3 regions of the Shewanella baltica genome follow, and region 1 is predicted to be linked to each of the others. Evidence: predicted binding sites of a transcription regulator. Region 1 holds the regulator's gene; each other region holds the start of a gene.
What was found. The regulator FliA, encoded in region 1, starts transcription of late flagellar genes. The targets are predictions, from matches to a motif close to CTAAAGNTNNNNNNNNNNNNGCCGATA.

Region 1 (3,278 bases):
AGTATTGATAGATACGGCTGGCATGGGACAACGAGATATGCGTCTTTACCAGCAACTTGATAATTTAACTGCAAATAGCAGGATACCTATCCGCAGTTATCTGGTACTGTCTGCGACAGGACAGCGCCGTGTGCTGCAAGATGCAGTCAATCATTTTAAACGCATTCCCCTATCTGGTGTCGTTCTCACAAAACTCGATGAATCTGTGTCGTTAGCAGGGGCATTAAGTGTGTTGATCCAAAACGGATTACCATTAAGTTATGTTACTGATGGACAAAGAGTTCCTGAAGATATGAAAGTTGCGGATACCTTAGATTTAGCCCAGCAGGCACTCGCAGCGTTAGATAGTACAGAACAACAATCATTACAAGACACAGCGTGGTCAGATAATATGGCCTGTGCATTTGAGTAGATTTATGACCCTGGATCAAGCAAGTGGTTTACGTATGATGAATCAACCCTATAACGAAAAAGTGAAAGTAATCGCGGTCACAGGTGGTAAAGGTGGCGTTGGTAAAACCAGCGTTTCCATTAATACAGCTGTGGCATTAGCCGAAAAAGGCAAGCGTGTCTTGGTACTTGATGCTGACCTTGGCTTAGCAAACGTCGATGTCATGCTGGGTATTCGTGCCGAGCGTAACCTCTCCCATGTCCTCTCTGGTGATGCAGAGCTTGACGATATTATCGTTCGTGGCCCTAAAGGGATTGGCATAGTGCCAGCCACTTCAGGAACACAAGGGATGGTGGAATTAAGTCCAGCGCAGCATGCAGGGTTAATTCGCGCTTTCAGTGAGATGCGGACTCAGTTTGATATTCTAGTCGTAGATACTGCTGCTGGGATTTCAGATATGGTGCTCAGTTTCTCACGTGCATCGCAGGATGTGCTGGTCGTTGTTTGTGATGAACCCACATCAATTACCGATGCCTATGCCCTGATAAAAATCCTCAGCCGTGAGCATGGCGTGTTCCGTTTTAAAATAGTTGCCAATATGGTGCGTAGTTTACGCGAAGGTATGGAATTATTTGCTAAACTCAGTAAAGTGACCGACAGATTTTTGGATGTCGCCCTTGAATTGGTTGCAACAATCCCATTTGACGAAAACTTACGTAAATCAGTTCGTAAACAAAAATTGGTGGTTGAAGCGTATCCTAAATCACCAGCGGCGATTGCGTATCAAGGGTTGGCAAATAAAATTCTAAGCTGGCCTGTACCGCAGCAACCTGGTGGGCATTTGGAGTTTTTCGTTGAGCGTTTAGTACAACGACCAGATTTTCAAGAGGAAAAAACGAGTGAATAAAGCCGCTGCGTATACTTGTTTAGACAATAAATCGTCGATCGTTGAACAGTATGCTCCGTTGGTTAAAAGAATTGCGCATCATTTACTCGCCAGACTACCTGCCTCCGTGCAGTTAGATGATTTACTCCAAGCTGGGATGATGGGGTTATTAGAAGCATCATCCAAGTTTGATGGTGGCAAGGGTGCGAAATTTGAAACCTTCGCCGGCATACGCATACGTGGGGCCATGTTAGATGAAATTCGCCGCGGCGATTGGGTGCCTCGTTCCGTTCATCGTAACAACCGCAAGGTTGCACACGCTATAGATGAGTTAGAGCAAGCGCTGGGTCGTGATGCACGCGACACAGAAATTGCAGAAAAACTTGATATGACGCTCGATGAGTACCATCATATTCTTAACGATGTTTCTGTCGGAAAAATCATAGGGATAGAAGACTTAGGCGTATCTCAGGATATACTTACAGTGAGTGATCGGTCCGATGATGATTCATTTGAAGCATTAGCTGAGAACCAATTTCATTCTGCGCTGGTTGAGGCAATTAAATTATTGCCTGAAAGAGATGCATTAGTGTTATCCCTGTACTACGATGAAGCATTGAATTTAAAAGAGATTGGCGCCATTCTTGAAGTCAGTGAATCGCGGGTTAGCCAGATATTAAGTCAGGCGATGTTGCGATTGAAAGCTAAACTCAAGCACTGGACATAAGTATAATTATTAATCGAGCACAGAATGTCAGCTCACCGGAGGAAACCTTGGACAAGAATATGAAGATTCTCATTGTTGACGATTTTTCGACAATGAGGCGTATCATCAAGAACTTGTTGCGAGACTTGGGGTTTAACAACACCCAAGAAGCAGACGATGGCTCTACAGCCCTGCCGATGTTGCAAAAGGGGGATTTTGATTTTGTTGTTACAGATTGGAATATGCCCGGCATGCAAGGGATCGATCTGTTAAAAGCAATTCGCGCAGATGATTCGCTAAAGCATTTACCCGTATTAATGGTAACTGCTGAAGCAAAACGTGAACAGATTATTGCTGCCGCTCAAGCGGGAGTGAATGGATATGTGGTTAAGCCTTTTACCGCTGCAACGCTGAAAGAGAAGTTAGATAAAATATTCGAACGACTCGCTTGAGCAAGGATGAGCTATGAAGTCACAAACATCAGGGCTCATCACGCTCGAGCAAGCTCAGCACTTTGTTGAATTATTAAGTGCAGGTGAGCAAAGTCAGGCAGATGATTTATTTCGGGAGCTTGCAGCTCCATTGCAACGAGAATTATTCGAAGAAGTAGGGAAATTAACTCGGCAACTTCATAGTGCGCTGATGGATTTTCAAGTTGATAATCGTCTTTCTGAATTAGCCAATACAGAAATTCCCGATGCCAAGCAACGTTTAAATTACGTTATTGACATGACTGAACAAGCGGCAAATAAAACCATGGATGCGGTTGAAGAATGTTTACCTTTGGCCAATGCCGTAACGGTTAATATTCAAAAAGTCATGCCATCTTGGGACAGATTAATGCGACGCGAGATAGTCTTAAGTGACTTTAAGGTTCTTTGTCACGATGTCCAAGATCTTATGTCCCGTAGTTCAGAAGACTCGATTCGATTACGTGAATTGCTGAATCAAATATTGATGGCACAAGATTTTCAAGACTTAACAGGGCAAATGATACGCCGTGTTATTGATCTGGTAATGGAAGTTGAAAGTAATCTGGTTTCTATGCTGACGGTATTTGGTGAGCAGCCTATGATTGAAAGTCAGATTGCTCAGAAAAATAATATTGAAGCGGAAGGGCCGATAATGAATGCCGAGCTTCGTCAAGATGTAGTAACGGGTCAAGACGAAGTGGATGATCTTCTATCGAGTCTGGGTTTCTAACTGGGAGTCAATTTGATGGCCTTTGATGTAGATGAAGAGATACTCCAGGACTTTTTAATCGAAGCCGGTGAAATTTTAGAGCTTCTGCAAGA
Region 2 (3,278 bases), 1.0 Mb from region 1:
ACCAAAGAAACCGCTAAATTCTGGCACAACAACTCTGTGGCTAACTCTGCTGTCTTGGTGAAATCGCCCTGCTGTTTTGCAGTTGACTGAACCAAAGACTCCAATAAATGCTGATGCTGACGTCGCTTCACGCTGATTCCCTACAAAACTTCGTGTTGGGCTAAAGGTCTTTGCTACGCGCAAACGTACCTTGAAATGTGCAATTAAGCTGATTGAATTATTCTTATTTGGAGGCAGATTACACTATCTATTGTAAGTGCAGCAACATGTGGCACAATTTATTACAATTCAGTTAACAACTGCAGCATTTTTAGACAGTTAAAACGATTAAGTTCGAATTCTATCCGCTAAAAGTGCTGCACAAAAACTTATAAACCGTTTTCCAATTGGAAAATCATTTTCTCGGCGCTCACACCAAAGGTCAGCAGTAAATCGATACCCGCCGCCGTGGTCACAAACTCAGTTTGTACTTCAGCAAATCGAGCTTGGGCACGGCTCGCCATACTTTCTGCATCTGTTTGCGCGCTATCGCCAACAAAATTTAACGTCAATAAGGTATCGTGTTCATCAATGACGGCGCCGATATCGACAAAACTGCCACAATCGGTGCAAGTGTCATTCACTGCCGGATTCTGTGCTTCTATTATGCCTTTCATCTGTATTCCTTATTTATAAAGCGACTGATTAACGGCATCACTAAACTATGCTCGCTAATTTATTTGCGCGGTAAGTGGCTAACTCGATAGGTTAATCAGAATTATAGGTAATTAAGCCTCAAGATAACTGGCTTTAGCTCACGCTTATTTACTGAAATGGCGCAGATTGACTCGATTGGCATTGAAGACCACTTACGGGAAGACTGCCCTAGGCTGAAGCGAGCAGAGGCACGAGATTACGTTGGATTGCCAATTGATCGGCAAAATGCATGATTTCAACCTTAGGCGCGCTGAGTTGGCCCCTCTGCCTGAGCTGGGTGACATGATCACAGTTACTCAGGGCCTCGGCCATTGCAACGCTCTCACCGCCTCGGATCACTAACGCTTCCGGTCGCAGTGCCTGCTGTAATTGAAATGCCCGCGGACCTTGAGCCATAAAAATACTGCTGTTATCGACTACAGGTTCGGCACAAGATAAATCCGCCATTAAGCTTTGCTGCGGTGGTAATTCGAACTGACGCTGTAATTTTTGCGCCATATCAAGCTCGTTTTGCCATTGAAATTGCGCCATGTCCCGTGCGTCAACCGACAGTAACGACAGCAACAGGGCGAATTCGCCCCGTCTGTCGTTTTCTATCGCCGCGTTTAAGCGGGTGCCAATTTGGGCTTCGTTGACTAAAGGAACATCAATTTGCATAAAAAAACATCGTCAAAACAATTCGTTGTTAGTTAATCGACCATTTGATGCATAACTTTAGGAAAATTTTTAAATTGGGTATTTACATGCAAAAGGTTTCTGACTACTATGGCGGCCGCAATTGAGGAGGGGTTCCCGAGTGGCCAAAGGGATCAGACTGTAAATCTGACGGCTCAGCCTTCGAAGGTTCGAATCCTTCTCCCTCCACCATTTGCACTGTAAGTTTGTGAGTGTTGTTCGAAAATGATGTAGAGTTTTACAAAAGCGTTAAAGGTATTCGTGGAGGGGTTCCCGAGTGGCCAAAGGGATCAGACTGTAAATCTGACGGCTCAGCCTTCGAAGGTTCGAATCCTTCTCCCTCCACCATCTTTATCTCTAACGCAGATAATCATTTTCAAGTACCAAACATGGCCAATGTTTGGTTGAGTTTTAAAAGTAAAGAAAGTTTGTGGAGGGGTTCCCGAGTGGCCAAAGGGATCAGACTGTAAATCTGACGGCTCAGCCTTCGAAGGTTCGAATCCTTCTCCCTCCACCATTTCTTTCATTGTATATACCGCTCTTGTTCAACTTCCGTTTTGTCTATTCCAGTTTTATCTGCCATAGCTTCATCTATTCATTTTGTTCTAATTACATTCTTTGTATTAAACTGCACTTCTATTTGAAGCCATCTTTTTAGTTCGCAATATTTGTCTTTAACATCAATCACGCCTCGCGCGACTTCAAGCTAATGCCCCCAAGCGAGTAACGCCAAGCAGATCCAATAAAACCGCTTTGCCCGTCCCTGTGATATGCTCTGAAAAATGATCCCTTTCGAAGTGACTATGATGATATCTAACACAATTCAACCGCCAGTGGACTCACACAGCGCTCACAGACTCTGCCCAACGTGGGAAGCCCATGCGATAGGCAAGATTGAAGCGGATTTTCAGCGCAGCGCCGATACCCATTTGATTAAGCTTGAATTACCTATGCTCGATGGCATAGATATTTATCTTAAAGATGAAAGTACCCACCCGACAGGCAGCTTAAAGCATCGCCTCGCCCGCTCACTCTTCCTCTATGCCCTGTGTAACGGCTGGATTAAGCAAGGTACGCCCATTATCGAATCCTCATCGGGCAGCACAGCGATTTCTGAAGCCTATTTTGCCCGCTTACTCGGTTTACCTTTTATTGCCGTGATGCCTAAAAGCACGGCTAAAAAGAAGATTGAACAGATCACTTTCTATGGCGGCCAATGTCATTTTGTCGACCATTCCAGTGAGATTTACGCCGAATCGGCGCGCCTAGCCGCAGAGCTGGGCGGCCATTACATGGATCAATTCACCTACGCCGAGCGCGCAACAGACTGGCGCGGCAATAACAATATTGCCAATTCTATTTTCAATCAGATGGAACGCGAGCCACACACAATCCCGCGTTGGATAGTGATGAGTCCGGGTACAGGCGGCACATCGGCGACCATAGGCCGCTACATCCGCTATCAAAGGTTGGCGACCCAGCTTTGCGTAGTTGATCCGCAAAACTCGGTATTTTTTGATTTTTATCAGAGCGGCGATGCCAGCTTAACCTGTTGCAATGGCAGTAAAATTGAAGGCATAGGTCGACCAAGAGTCGAGCCATCGTTTATTCCTGGCGTTGTGGATTCTATGCTGCAAATCCCCGACGCGGCTTCCGTAGCGACGATTCATTGGTTAGAGCAACTGATTGGCCGTAAAAACGGCGCATCGACAGGCACTAACCTTTACGGCGCATTGCAACTTGCCGTACAAATGCAAGCGCGTGGAGAACAAGGCTCAATCGTCACCTTAATTTGCGACTCGGGTGAACGTTACCTCGATACCTATTACGATGCTGATTGGATTGCAGCTAACGTCGGTGATATTGCCCCCTATCAGCGCCAACTTGCGGCATTCAATCATTTTGGT
Region 3 (3,278 bases), 830 kb from region 1:
GGGCAATCTCAGCGGTCACTTTAATACCGGGTAAAATGCCACCTTTGCCTGGTTTTGCGCCTTGGCTCATTTTAATTTCGAACATTTTGACTTCAGGATGAATCGCTATCGCTTTCAGTTTTTCATCGTCTAAATGTCCTTGTTCATTGCGAACGCCGTATTTGGCTGTTCCAATTTGAAAGACGAGATCGCAGCCACCTTTGAGATGATAAGGGCTCAAGCCGCCTTCACCTGTGTTAAGCCAGCAACCCGCTTGCGCTGCGCCATGGGAAAGGGCGGTGATGGCTGGGCGCGATAGGGCGCCAAAACTCATGGCTGAAATATGGCAAATGGCTTGAGTTGTATAGGGCTGACGACAGTGAGTGCCAATCGTCAGCGGATGAATAGGAGTGATATCTTCATCTTGGGTTGGGAAGGCGGTATTCATAAACATGATAGTACCAGCTGTATCCAAGGGACGAGTCGAACCAAAGGCTATGGTTCTATCGACATTCTTGGCGGCGCGGTACACCCAGCTGCGTTCAGCACGGTTGAAGGGCAATTCTTCTCTGTCTTGGGCGAAAAAGTATTGTCTGAAAAACTCACCTTGTTTTTCGAACAGATATCGAAAACGACCAATCACGGGATAGTTATGTCTTACCGCTTGTTTGGTCTGCATTTTATCTGCGATATACATGTAAATAACCGCGAGTACTGCGAGTCCTATAACGATCAAAAACAGTCCTGAAAACAGATCGAGTCCCCACATAAACCAATTGAGTTCACTCATGTTATTTATCCTTATTCTTGTCCGTAACGGGTGGAGATCAAGCTTGCGGGTTGGCCATCATTGAGAGAGAGTAAAAACAGCTGACTGTAGTCCTCTTCGCCGATCGCTTGGATCTCAGGTCCACCCAGGGCTTTGATGATCAATGGCACTGTGTTTGAATGCCCAACGATGAGCGTATTGCCTTGTACCGCATGCACTTGTTCGACAATCTGCTGAATATGTTCTTCGATAGGCTTTGCTGCTTCGACTATCGTCACGGGCAAATGGCGAGCCTCGGCGATAGGCGCGAGTGTTTGCTGGGTTCGCAGGTATTGAGTTGCAATGAGCTGCGACAACGGCGTGCGGCTCAAGGCGGTGATCAGTGACGTTGCGCGCATTTCCCCCTTGGACGATAACTGTGGATCATTGGCTGGCGTGTCGGCTTTTTCGGCATGCCTGACTAAAATAATCAGCCTGTTTTCCGCGTGGGCTTGGCTAATCGGTGCGAGGCTGAGGCAAGTTAAGATAATAAGACCAGTGAGCAAACTAAGGCGTTTTATATTAATGCCCATATAGTGCTCAGTAGTGCGCTTAAGCATTCGTGTAAACACGTGAAAGCGGAAATGACTCAAACTGCGACCTGCTGCCATGGTGTAACATCCTTTTCTATTGGCTCATCTCTAAGCTCGACGATAGTAATGATCTGCATGCGGGTGGATGGCGCTTTATGCAATTTATAAAGAATGAACCCACTCAATTTATGCGGGCCTTATCATGGCCTTGTGGTCACGATGGTACTTCAATTCTAAAAATTACTAAAGCTGGTCAAATTTTGGTCGATAATAAAGTCGACCCGAATTGAATGGATAGTCATCATGGAAATCAATAAATCCTCTCAAGTGCAAAGTACCCCTTTGCCGCAGAAAAAATATGCTGAAAATACGACGCCTAAGGGTACCGAAGTGAGTGATTCGAAGGACGCGAAAACCACCGAAGTGACCTCGAAACAAACCGCGCAGCAAACGAGTAAGCAGCTGATGAATCAAGCAATTCTATCGGCACAGCAAGATGTGAATATCAAGTCAGGCGATCAGTCTATGACCTTGCTTTATCGCGCTGCGATAGAGTCTATTAATAAAGAGTTAGCGCCTACTATGGGCGAGAACGCGATTCAAACTGCTTACGATAATGGCGTAGATACATCACCAGAAGCGACTGCAGATCGTATCGTGAGTTTTGCGACGCAATTTTTTAGCATTCACCAGCAACAAAATTCGGGTATGAGTCTAAGCGATCAACTCGATAGCTTTATGGGAATTATTGGTGGTGCAATTGATAACGGCTTTAAAGAAGCGAAAGATATTCTGTCTGGTCTTAAAGTATTGCAGGGTGATATTGCCGATGGCGTCGATAAAACCTACGGTTTAGTGCAAGAGGGATTACAGGCCTTTAGGGATAGCTTTAACAAGAAGACAGATGAGACACAATCGAGTGCCAGTTAACGCTCTGTTGTTTTCGGTTCTATCGTCATAAGCCCCTTATCATAAGGGGTTTTTGTTATGCGGAAAAAAGTCTATGCTGGAAGCCTATTTAACGTTTCGCTTGAGGGCAAGTTATGTGGACTAGGGGACAAGTTATAGAACGTATTGATTGGAGCGATAAGTTATTTTCATTGCGCATCGCCGCCGAGTTAGCCCCATTTATTCCTGGTCAGTTTATCAAGTTAAGTCAAATGCAAGATGATAAGCGTGTGGCCAGAGCTTACTCCTTAGTAAATTCCCCCGATAAACCCTATGCCGAAGTGCTCGCCGTTGCGGTAGAGGACGGTCTGTTATCGCCGCAATTACACAACCTTGTCATAGGCGATGAAATTGAAATCACTTCAACCGCGACCGGGTTTATGACCTTAGCGGAAATTCCTAAGGGTGAGCTCCAAGGCAAGCACTTATGGTTTTTGGCCACAGGTACAGCGGTAGGGCCATTTTTGTCTATGCTCGACACCCATGAACCTTGGGAGCGTTTTGAAAAAGTGGTGCTTGTGTATGGCGTGCGCGAGGCGCAGGACTTAGCCTACCTTGATAAGCTGCGTGAGTTAGAACGCACATACCCAGCACAGTTTATATTAGTTTTGAGTGTGACCCGTGAACCCTTGGCCGATGCGTTGCAGTGTCGTATTCCCGAGGGCATAGTCTCGGGTGAAATCGAGAAAAAGGCAGGATTAACCTTAAGTGCCGCTGATTCCCAAGTCATGATTTGCGGCAATCCCGGTATGATTAATGGTGCCCAAAGCGCCTTACTCGATAAGGGATTAGTGAAGAACTTACGTCGTGCTCCGGGACAAATTACAGTAGAAAAATATTGGTGATCCCATTTTATATGGGCGGTGAGAGCAAACTGTTCTCACCCCTTAATAGCCATAGCGTTTAATGCAAATAAAAGGAAATTTTTGATGAAGTTGTTAAGTTCTCAAGCTTCACCCTATGCCCGTTGTGTTAGAGCGTTGATCCAGTATTTAGGGATTAACAATATT

Region 2: DYH48_RS09935 (VC2046/SO_2500 family protein) is a predicted target of FliA. The motif match lies at 1,388-1,414, and genes of this name have one in related genera.
Region 3: DYH48_RS01660 (DUF5610 domain-containing protein) is a predicted target of FliA. The motif match lies at 1,564-1,590, and genes of this name have one in related genera.

Annotation. Positions count from the first base shown of each region.
Region 1 is NZ_UGYM01000002.1:1,196,072-1,199,349, forward strand. It holds gene flhF (flagellar biosynthesis GTPase FlhF) at 1-412, shown strand, start outside; gene DYH48_RS05395 (MinD/ParA family protein) at 417-1,298, shown strand; gene DYH48_RS05400 (RNA polymerase sigma factor FliA) at 1,291-2,004, shown strand; gene cheY (chemotaxis response regulator CheY) at 2,052-2,435, shown strand; gene DYH48_RS05410 (protein phosphatase CheZ) at 2,449-3,186, shown strand; gene DYH48_RS05415 (chemotaxis protein CheA) at 3,202-3,278, shown strand, end outside.
Region 2 is NZ_UGYM01000002.1:2,218,459-2,221,736, forward strand. It holds gene DYH48_RS09925 (putative bifunctional diguanylate cyclase/phosphodiesterase) at 1-131, opposite strand, end outside; gene DYH48_RS09930 (DUF406 family protein) at 369-656, opposite strand; gene DYH48_RS09935 (VC2046/SO_2500 family protein) at 865-1,353, opposite strand; tRNA gene DYH48_RS09940 (tRNA-Tyr) at 1,479-1,563, shown strand; tRNA gene DYH48_RS09945 (tRNA-Tyr) at 1,635-1,719, shown strand; tRNA gene DYH48_RS09950 (tRNA-Tyr) at 1,804-1,888, shown strand; gene DYH48_RS09955 (PLP-dependent cysteine synthase family protein) at 2,154-3,278, shown strand, end outside.
Region 3 is NZ_UGYM01000002.1:367,790-371,067, forward strand. It holds gene DYH48_RS01650 (FMN-binding glutamate synthase family protein) at 1-769, opposite strand, end outside; gene DYH48_RS01655 (histidine phosphatase family protein) at 781-1,398, opposite strand; gene DYH48_RS01660 (DUF5610 domain-containing protein) at 1,624-2,250, shown strand; gene DYH48_RS01665 (ferredoxin--NADP reductase) at 2,364-3,113, shown strand; gene DYH48_RS01670 (glutathione S-transferase N-terminal domain-containing protein) at 3,198-3,278, shown strand, end outside.